2 regions of the Propionibacterium sp. genome follow, and region 2 is predicted to be linked to the other one. Evidence: riboswitches for the same ligand, from Rfam matches in the RefSeq annotation. Region 2 holds a riboswitch; the other holds the start of a gene.

What was found. A riboswitch is a leader RNA that binds a small molecule or an ion and turns the genes downstream of it on or off. The one in region 2 is predicted to bind FMN.
Region 1: linked by a shared signal. The riboswitch ahead of ABF648_RS08815 (ABC transporter permease) and the one ahead of ribD (bifunctional diaminohydroxyphosphoribosylaminopyrimidine deaminase/5-amino-6-(5-phosphoribosylamino)uracil reductase RibD) in region 2 are both predicted to bind FMN.

Annotation. Positions count from the first base shown of each region.
Region 1 covers NZ_JBDNTB010000045.1:13,308-18,315, reverse strand. The annotation lists gene ABF648_RS08820 (ABC transporter substrate-binding protein) at 222-1,247, opposite strand; gene ABF648_RS08815 (ABC transporter permease) at 1,244-2,074, opposite strand; FMN riboswitch at 2,243-2,373, opposite strand; gene ABF648_RS08810 (MFS transporter) at 2,414-3,958, opposite strand; gene ABF648_RS08805 (sugar kinase) at 4,209-5,008, opposite strand, start outside.
Region 2 covers NZ_JBDNTB010000042.1:10,710-15,717, forward strand. The annotation lists gene ilvN (acetolactate synthase small subunit) at 1-505, shown strand, start outside; partial or broken gene ilvC (ketol-acid reductoisomerase) at 533-1,579, shown strand; FMN riboswitch at 1,768-1,884, shown strand; gene ribD (bifunctional diaminohydroxyphosphoribosylaminopyrimidine deaminase/5-amino-6-(5-phosphoribosylamino)uracil reductase RibD) at 2,040-3,140, shown strand; gene ABF648_RS08435 (riboflavin synthase) at 3,125-3,787, shown strand; gene ribA (GTP cyclohydrolase II) at 3,834-5,008, shown strand, end outside.

The DNA of each region.
Region 1 (5,008 bases), on a different contig from region 2:
GACTCCCGCCGGGGGCCAAGGCTAGTAGGCACCTGGTAAAAAATCCCAGAATCACGGTGGCACAAGGACGATCGCTCTGGTGGACCAGCTCTGGAGCTTTCCTCGAAAACGTCCTCAACCAAGCCACCGGGGGCCGCAGCAGCCGGCGAGTTGTCCTGGGCCGAGGGGCCATGCCTTCCGGTGTGCCCAGCCGCTGGATGGCATGAACTCCCTCGCGCGGTTCAGTTCCCCAGGGTGACGAAGGCCTCGGACGCCTTCACAGGCGTGGTGATGATGCCATTCGCGAGCAGGAAGTCAGCCATGTCCGACCAGCGCTGTACGTCCTGATGGCCGAGGTCGTCCCCGTAGAGCTCGTTGGTGGCCAGCAGAGTTGCCCTGGCGGCATCCTTGGCGGCCTGGGAGTTCAGCGTCGGCACGTACTTCGCCGAGATCGTCACCGTGTCGTCGGGATTGGAGCGGCAGTAGGCCACGGCCTCGTCGAGCCCGCGCATCAGGGCCTGCAGATCGGACTTGCGACTGTTGACCGTCTGTCCCAGTGCCCCGAGCCCGACACCGACCAGGGGTGTGCCGGCGTCAAGAGTGATCTGGCGAATCGCGAAATCTGCCTGCTGGAATTTGACGGCATCGTTGTTGGAGAAGCCGATCACCGAATCCACCTTGTGGGTTGTCAATGCCGCCTGCTGGGTGTAGCCGATGGACTGGATCGACACATCGGTCTGGGTGAGGCCTGCCTGCTTCAGCAGAGCGAGCAGGGCGTACCAGCTCTGGCCGTACTGCCCGGGGATGCCGACGCTGTGCCCCTTGAGGTCGGCGGCTGTCTTGATCGGTGAATCCTCGGGAACGATGAGTTCTGCTGGGTATGTCTGGTACATGGTCGCGAAGTTGACCACGTCGATGCCCTGGGAACGGGCGACCATCATCTCGTCACCACCGGCGTAGACGAGGTCCTCCTGGCCGGCCTGCAGTGCGCCGGTCAGCGATTCGGAGGCGCCGTGGTGACGCAGATTCACCGACAGCCCCTCCTGCGCGAAGAAGCCCTTCTCGACCCCGACATAGAAGGGCGCGAACTGGATGTCAGGGGTATAGGTGAGCCCCACGGTGATGGCCTTGCCGGGTGTGCTGGAGGCCGAACTCGACGAGCCTGAGGCGGAACAGCCTGTGATCAGGGCAAGCACTGCGACCAGTGCCACCAGCACGAATGCCGGCCGGCTGCCGTGTGATCGTGTCGTGCGCTGCATGTGTGTCATGCGACCAATTCCTCAATTCTGGTGGGGTGTCCCAGCTGGGCCCCTGCGGTGAGCAGAGGTTGTTCGTCCCCGGTGTCGTCCGGGAACTTCTGATTGCGCCTGCGTGGCAGGCGATAGGGGTCGGTGAGGTGCTCCACCAGGACGAGGGCCGAGGGCCTGGCGCCGGCCACCCCCCCCCGCCCGAGGTGGGGGCCCACCCCCCCGGGGGTGCCGGCCGCGGGCGGCTCCCCCGAGACGACCATGCCCAGGCCCTTCCCGCCCATCACGAATTCGCCGACGACGGCGCCCGTGATGGAAAGGGTGAAGCCGTTCCGGATTCCGGTGAGCAACACGGGCCGGGCCAGCGGGGCTTCGATGGCCCACACCATGCTCCAACCCGAGGCACCGTCCAGCTGGGCTGCCTCCACCACATCCGGGTCGATGCCACGGATGCCGAGCACGGTGGACAGCACCAGGGGGAAGAAGACGATCAACGAGCACAACAAGGCGATGGGGATCAGCCCGTAGCCCACCCAGATGACCAGCAGCGGGGCCAGCGCCACGGCAGGTATGGCCTGTGACGCGGCCAGATAGGGGAACAGCGCGGCCTGCGCCAGGTGGGAGCCGGCGATCAGATAGCCCAACGGCAGAGCCACGACGGTGGCGACCATGCAGCCGAGCACCGCCTCCCCGACCGTCACCGCGGTGGGGCCGAGCAGAGTTCTTTGGGCGAGATCCTGAACCAGGCGCACCCCGACGGAGTGCGGTGTGGGGAGCAGTGCAGCCGGAATTCGGCCCGATGTCGCGAGCAGTTGCCAGATGGCCAGCACCACCGCCCCGAGCGTCATCGGTGCGAGAATGCGGATGGGCAACGGAACCGGCCGTTGCCGTCCGCGAATCCGGCTCATTCGGTGTCTTCACCCCTCCCACGTCTGCGGTGACCGGGGCCAAGGTGGCGGCTCGGATCAATGCCCACCCGATTCAACCGGACGAGCATTGCTCCGTCATGCACTACCTCACGTGCTCTCCCATCCGGACTTTCACCGTCGGTACCGGAATTTCACCGGTTCAGCCCTCCCCCACGAGTGGGTTCGGGTTCGCGGACTGTCACCGCCGGCTCGGATTCTCACCGACCCCGGGCACGCTGAACAACGAGGTCAATGATAGCCCGGAAGGTCTCCACGGCCTCAGTCGTCCGCCGTGTTGTGGGGACGCTCCGGATGGGCGGGGAAGAAGATCCCCACCGCGATCGTCGCGCAGGCCACCGCCAGAGCGCTCACGCCGAGACCGATCCTCATGCCATCGACATAGCCCTCCCTGATCAGTGGCAGCAGTCCCGCGTACTGGGGTTCCTGGGCCAGATCGACCGCCTGGGCCACCGAGCTGAGCACGCCCGACCGGGTCTGCGGGTCGAGCGCCTCGACGAGTTGGTGGGTTTCCATGGCGCCCCGGTAGCGCGCGGCGAGCAGCGAGCCGACGACGGCGACGCCCATGGCGCTGCCCACCTGCATGAGTGCGCTGTTGGTGGCAGAACCCGCACCCTCGGACTCCGAGGGCAGCGAATCCATCACCGCCTGGGTGGCTGCGGGCATGAGCACGCCGGCCCCGAGCCCGAACAGCAGTGCCCCAGGCAGCAGCGACGGATACGAGGTCTCGTTGGGAACCAGGGCAAGCCAGGCGAAACCGGCCGTCACGCACAGCAGCCCCGCCATCACCGCCCGTTTGATGCCGAAGTGGCGCAGTGCGAGAGGTGCGGCCACGGCGCCGGTCAGCATCATCGCCGCAACCGGCATGATCGCCAGGCCGGACTGCCAGGGCGTGAAACCGAGCACGTATTGGAGCAGCTGGGTGAGCACGAACAGGGCACCGGCGCCGCCTCCGGTGACCAGCCCCGAGACGCACACCGACACGGCAAAGGTGCGATGTTCGAACAGGCTCAGACGCAGAATCGGCGACTCGACCTTGCCCTGCCACCAGACGAAGAAGACGATCATCGCGATCCCGCCGAGGAAGGCCACGATCACCGCCGGCGACCCGACCCCCAGACCCGGCGCGGAGATGACCGACCAGCACAGCACCGAGAGCCCGCCGATCGACAGACCGGTGCCCAGCCAGTCGAGCTTCTCGTCCGCGCGTTCGGGGATGACATGCGGGATGAAGATGAGCGTGCCGATCAGGCACAATGCCGCCACCGGCACATTGATGAGGAAGATCGAACCCCACCGGAAGTGCGCCAGCAGCGCACCCGACAGCAGCGGCCCCACAGCAGCTCCGGCCCCGTTCGCCCCGGACCAGATGGCGAAGGCCGTGGTGCGTTCGGTGGGCTTGCGGAAAAGCACCGAGATGAGGGCCAGCGTCGAGGGGGTCAGCAGGGCGGCACCGACACCGGTGCACGCACGTGCCGCAATGAGCATTCCGGTGTTCACCGACAGGCCGGCTGCCAGTGAGCACAGACCGAAGGCGATCACGCCGGCGATGAAGGTGCGGGTACGTCCCCATCGGTCCACGAGATTTCCCGCCAGCAGCAGAAAGCCGGCATAGGTCACCTGATAGGCATCGACCGTCCACTGCAGAGCGTCATTGGTTGCTCTCAGGTCACGGGCGAGCGTGGGCAGCGCCACATTGAGAATGGTGTTGTCCATGGAGGCCATGAACAGAGCCAGGGCTAGGACGATCAGGCCGATCCATCGCCAGCGCGCGTTGTGCGCTGCAGCTCTTTCGACCTGGGTCACCCGTCGGCCGCCTTTCACGCCGGCGCGCCGTGGCGGCGTCGCCTCAAGTGGTCGAATGCCGAAAGTTCTTCGGCAAGCAATTCAATGTATCGCCCTGGGCGACTGTCGCCCTCGAGAGGCACGCCACGACAGGCGCAACGTCATGGGTTCTCCCTGGATGTGGGCAGCAAAGAGCCGGTGCCCCCATCTCGAACACCGGCTCTTCGTGCTGCCGCTTCCTGGCTCCCGCCGGGTGCGAATATCAGCTGAATCAGCGATCGACGCGCGCGTTTCCGCCGCCTGCGAGCTTGTAGACCTCAGCCTTGGACGCCATGGAAGTGTCGCCAGGTGTGGTCATGGCCAGCGCGCCGTGTGCGGCCGCCAGGTTCACGCAGGTCTGCAGGGGTTCCTCGGCCAGCAGTCCGTAGACCAGGCCGGACGCGAACGAGTCACCGCCGCCGACGCGATCGAAGATCTCCATCGCCACGCGCTGCTGAGCCTGCACGAGACCGTCCTGGGCGCTCCAGGCCAGTGCACTCCAGTCATTGGAGGATGCCGAGCGCACACCGCGCAGGGTGGTCGCGATGACCTTGAAGTTCGGGTAGCTGGCGGCGACCCGGGAGATCATGGCGCCGAACTTGTCGATGGGCAGCTCGGTGAGGTTCTCGTCCACGCCCTCCACCTCGAAGCCGAGGGCTGCCGTGAAGTCCTCTTCATTGCCGATCATGACGTCGACATAAGGGGCGATTTCGCGGTTGACCTCCTGCGCGCGGGGCTTGCCACCGATCGCCTTCCACAGGCTCGGACGGTAGTTGAGGTCGTAGGAGACGATGGTGCCGTTCTCGTGCGCCGCCTTGACGACGTCGATGCAGGTCTGTGCACTCTGTTCGGACAGCGCCGCATAGATGCCACCGGTGTGCAGCCAGCGCACCCCCTGGTCGGCGAAGAGCCCCTTGAGATCGAAGTCGGAAGCCTTGGCCTGCGAGATGGCAGTGTGGCCACGGTCGGAGGCACCGACGGAGCCGCGCACGCCGAAGCCGCGCTCGGTGAAGTTGAGGCCATTGCGGGAGG
Region 2 (5,008 bases):
CCTGGTGAGCAACCGCCCCGGCGTGCTGGCCAGGGTGGCGGGACTCATCTCGCGGCGCGGATTCAACATCGACTCGCTGGCCGTCGGCACCACGGAACGCCCAGAAGTCTCCAGGATGACCATCGTGATGTCTCTCGAGGACGAGAGCGTGGTCGAACAGGTCGTCAAGCAGCTCAACAAGCTCATCGAGGTCTACAAGATCGTTGAGCTGGACGACGATGCCATCAACCACGAGCTGCTGCTGGTCAAGGTGCGATGCACCGACCACACGCGGGCCGCGGTGATCGACATCACCAATCTCTTCCGGGCACACGCGGTTGACGTGAGCCCGGAGTCGGTGACCATCGAGGCCACCGGGGGCCAGGCGAAGATCGAGGCACTCACCACCATGCTCACCCCGTACGGCATCATCGAGTTGGTGCAGTCGGGGCGGGTTGCCCTGGGGCGAGGCAGCAAGAGCATCAACGAGAAGAATCGTCCGGCTCTGGCCAGGCATTCGTCCTGAACAACCCGCGACTCGCAACAACAACAACAATCAGGAGAAGTAATGGCAGCAGAAATGTTCCACGAGGACGACGCCGATCTGTCGATCATCCAGTCGAAGACCGTTGCGGTCATCGGCTACGGCTCGCAGGGTCACGCGCACGCACTCAATCTGCGCGACAGCGGCGTGAACGTCGTCGTGGGCCTGCGTGAGGGATCCCATTCGATCGCTCAGGCCAAGGAAGCCGGCCTGACCGTGAAGTCCGTCGAGGACGCCGTCAAGGATGGTGACGTCGTCACCATCCTCGCCCCTGACCAAGTGCAGGCACAGGTCTACAAGGACTCCATCGAGCCCAATCTGAAGCCCGGTGCGGCCCTGCTGTTCGCCCACGGTTTCAACATCCACTACGGATACATCAAGCCCTCGTCCGACCACGACGTCATCATGGTTGCCCCGAAGGGGCCAGGCCATGTCGTGCGCCGCGAGTTCGAGGCGGGGCGTGGGGTCCCGGTGCTGGTCTGTGTGGAGCAGGACGCCTCCGGCCAGGCCTGGCCACTGGTGCTCTCCTACGCCAAGGCGATCGGCGGCCTGCGCGCCGGCGCCATCAAGACCAGCTTCCGCGAGGAGACCGAGACTGATCTGTTCGGCGAGCAGGACGTGCTGTGCGGCGGCCTGTCCAAGCTCATCGAGACCGGCTTCGAGGTGCTCGTCGAGGCGGGCTACCAGCCCGAGATGGCCTACTTCGAGGTCTGTCACGAGATGAAGATGATCGTCGACCTCATCAACGAGGGTGGCATCTCCAAGCAGCGCTGGTCCTGCTCCGACACCGCCGAGTACGGCGACTACGTGTCGGGCCCGCGCGTGATCGACGAGAACGTCAAGAAGAACATGAAGGCTGTTCTCTCCGACATCCAGGACGGCACCTTCGCCAAGAACTTCATGGACGACCAGGCTGCTGGTGCCCCCGAGTTCAAGAAGCTGCGCGCCGAGGGCGAGGCCCATCCGATCGAGGCCACCGGCAAGCAGATCCGCGCCCTGTTCGCATGGGCCGAGGACAAGGACGCCGACTACACCGAGGGTTCTGTCGCGCGCTGAACACGCTGACCTGATTCGCGCCATGCGCGAGTTGATCCGCTGACTCCGGCGGGTGCAGGGGTGGGGTCATCCCTCTCCTGCACCCTGCTGGGACCGCGGCAGCCTGGCGCCCTTGGGGGCGTACAGTGTGCCCCGAGATCTGAGTTTCACGAAGCTGAACGGTGGGAACTCAGGAAAAAACTGAACAGCAACGTCTTCGGGGCAGGGTGAAATTCCCGATCGGCGGTACAGTCCGCGAGCGCTTCTGCGCATGATCCGGTGCAATTCCGGAACCGACAGTAAAGTCTGGATGGAAGAAGACGTGTCGAATTCTTTTTCGCACTGCGCGGTGCAGTGGTGGTGCAAAATCCATTGCTGAATCGACTGGAATTGTTCCGGTCATCGTGCATGATCAATTCGGCACCAGAACCCAATACCCGAAGTCATCGACGAATTCAGGTATTGCAATCCGGGAGTTCTGGTGTCAGACGAACAATTCATGCGCGCGGCGCTCTCCTGCGCCCAGATCGGCCTGGGCAGGGTCAACCCCAATCCACTGGTCGGCGCCGTCGTGGTGCATCACGGCGTGATCATCGGGCGTGGCGGCCACGAGTACTTCGGTGGCCCGCACGCAGAACGCAATGCGCTGGCGGCATGCGCAGACGATCCCCATGGCGCGACGATCTATGTGACCCTGGAGCCCTGCTGCCACACCGGCAAGACCCCGCCGTGCACCGATGCGCTCATCGCGGCAGGCATCACCCGGGTGGTGGTCGGGTGCCTCGACCCCAATCCACTGGTGGCCGGCAGGGGCGTGGCCGCACTGCGCGCTCACGGCATCGCCGTCGCCACAGGCGTGCTCACCCAGGAGTGTGCGGCGCTCAATGAGCCCTTCCTCCATTTCATCACCACCGGACGTCCCCTCGTGGTGATGAAGTACGCGATGACCCTGGACGGCAAGATCGCCACCCGCACCGGAGCCTCTCGCTGGGTCAGTGGCGAACAGTCCCGTGAGCGTGTTCAGCAGGATCGCCACCGGTGGGCCGCGATCATGGTGGGCGTCGGCACCGTGCTCGCCGACGATCCGCACCTCACCTGCCGCCTGCCCGGCAGCCACAGCCCACTGCGCATCATCTGCGACACCCGGCTGCGCACCCCCATGGACGCCGCTGTCGTGCGCACCGCGCACCACACGCCAACACTGCTTGCCACCTGCAGCACCGACACCGCTAGGGCCGAGGGATACCGCCAGGCAGGCTGCGAGGTGATGGTGCTTCCCACCAGCGAGGGACACGTCGATCTGCGGGCGCTGTGCACCGCGCTGGGTGCCCGCGGCATCGACTCCGTGGTGCTCGAGGGCGGCGCCCGGCTCAACTGGTCCGCGCTGCACGCGGGCATCGTCAACAAGATCCAGGCCTATCTCGCCCCGAAGCTGTTCGGTGGCGCCGACGCCCCGTCGCCTGTCGCGGGAATCGGTGTCAGCGATCCCAGCTCGGCCTTCCAGATCGGCCCGCCGCAGCTCACCCGGCTCGGTGAGGACCTGCTGTGGGAGAGCGAGGTGCTCCAGTGTTCACAGGCATAGTCGAAGAAGTGGGGACCGTCCGGGCGGTACGTCGCACCGGACAAGCCACCGAGCTCGAGATCGGCGGACCGCTCGTGGTTGACGATGCCGCAGTGGGCGACTCGATCTGCGTCAACGGGGTCTGCCTCACCGTCACTCGCCTCGCACCGGACAGCTTCTGCGCCGATGTCTCACCCGAGACGATGGCCTGCTCGGCGCTGCGGCTGGTCAGAGCGGGGGAACGGGTCAACCTGGAACGCGCGATGCCCGCAGACGGTCGCTTCGGCGGCCACTTCGTCACAGGGCACGTGGACACGACAGGCGTGGTGAGCGCGCTGCGCACCGACGCGAATGCAGTCTGGTTCGCGGTGCACGCCGACCAGCAATTCACCCGGCATCTGGTGCAGAAGGGCTCCGTGACGGTGGACGGCGTGAGCCTCACGGTGGCCAGGCTCGGTGCCGGCAGTTTCGAGGCTGCCGTGATCCCGCACACCGCAGAGCGCACCACGCTCGGAAGCCGGCGTCGCGGCGACACGGTGAATCTGGAGGCCGACATCCTTGGCAAGTACGTGGAGGCCCTGCTCGGCGCGTCTGGCTCCGCCAACAGCTCAAGACATACATCATTTGCCCAGATGCTGGGCGCACCGACGAGAGGAAACCATGCCTGACAAGCAATTGAGCCACCTGGAATCAGCCGATCGCGACGATTCCGGCTTGGCCCGCCAGGGAGTCGAAGCTGTGATCGCCGACCTGCGCCTGGGACGCATCGTGCTTGTCAGCGACAACGAGGATCGTGAGAACGAGGGCGACCTGATCTGTGCCGCAGCCCCCGTCACTGATGAGCAGATCAACTTCATGGCCGCCCACGCCCGGGGACTGATCTGCATGCCGATGGCCAACTCGGTGTGCCGGCGTCTGGGCCTGGAGCCCATGAGTTCGCGCAATGGTGACAATCACCAGACCGCCTTCATGGTGTCGGTGGACCATGTGAGCGCCACCACCGGCATTTCCTGTGGTGAACGGGCCCTTACCGCGCGAGCCTGTGCCGACCCGGGTCTGCGCCCCGGACAACTGCGCCGGCCGGGCCACATGTTCCCCCTGGAAGCGCGCCCAATGGGGGTGCTCGAACGAGAAGGGCACACCGAGGCCACCGTCGACCTGTTGACACTCGCGGGTCAGGAACCCTGCGGGCTGTGCTGCGAGATCATGGCCGAGGACGGCACCATGATGCGTCGCCCGCAGCTGCGGGAATTCGCCCGGCGCTGGGATCTGGCGTCGTGCACCATGGCCGACATCAAGGCCTATCGCTGGCGCCACGAAGTGCTCGTCGAACGCGCTGCCACCGCATCGCTGCCCACACGACACGGCGACTTCATGGTGCATGCCTATCGCGATCGGGTCAGCGGGGCGGAGCACCTCGCCCTGGTCACGGGGGACATCGGGGATGGCAGCCACCTCATGTGCCGGATGCACTCCGAATGTCTCACCGGGGACGTGCTCGGCTCGCTGCGCTGCGACTGCGGCCAGCAGCTCGACGCGGCGCTGGAGATGATCGCGCACGAGGGCAGGGGCGTGCTGCTCTACCTGCGCCAGGAAGGACGGGGCATCGGCCTCATCGACAAGCTGCGCGCCTATGCGCTGCAGGAGCGGGGAATGGACACCCTCGCCGCGAATGAGGCGCTCGGCTACCCCGGGGACGCGCGCGACTATGCGGTGGGCGCGCAGATGCTGCGGGATCTCGGGGTGACCAGCCTGCGCCTTCTCACCAACAATCCCGACAAGGTGGACCAGCTCGCCGGATGCGGCATCGACATCGCAGAGAGGGTGCCGCTGCAAATGCCGGCCACCGCCTTCGACCTGGGCTACCTGCGCACCAAGAAGACCCGGAT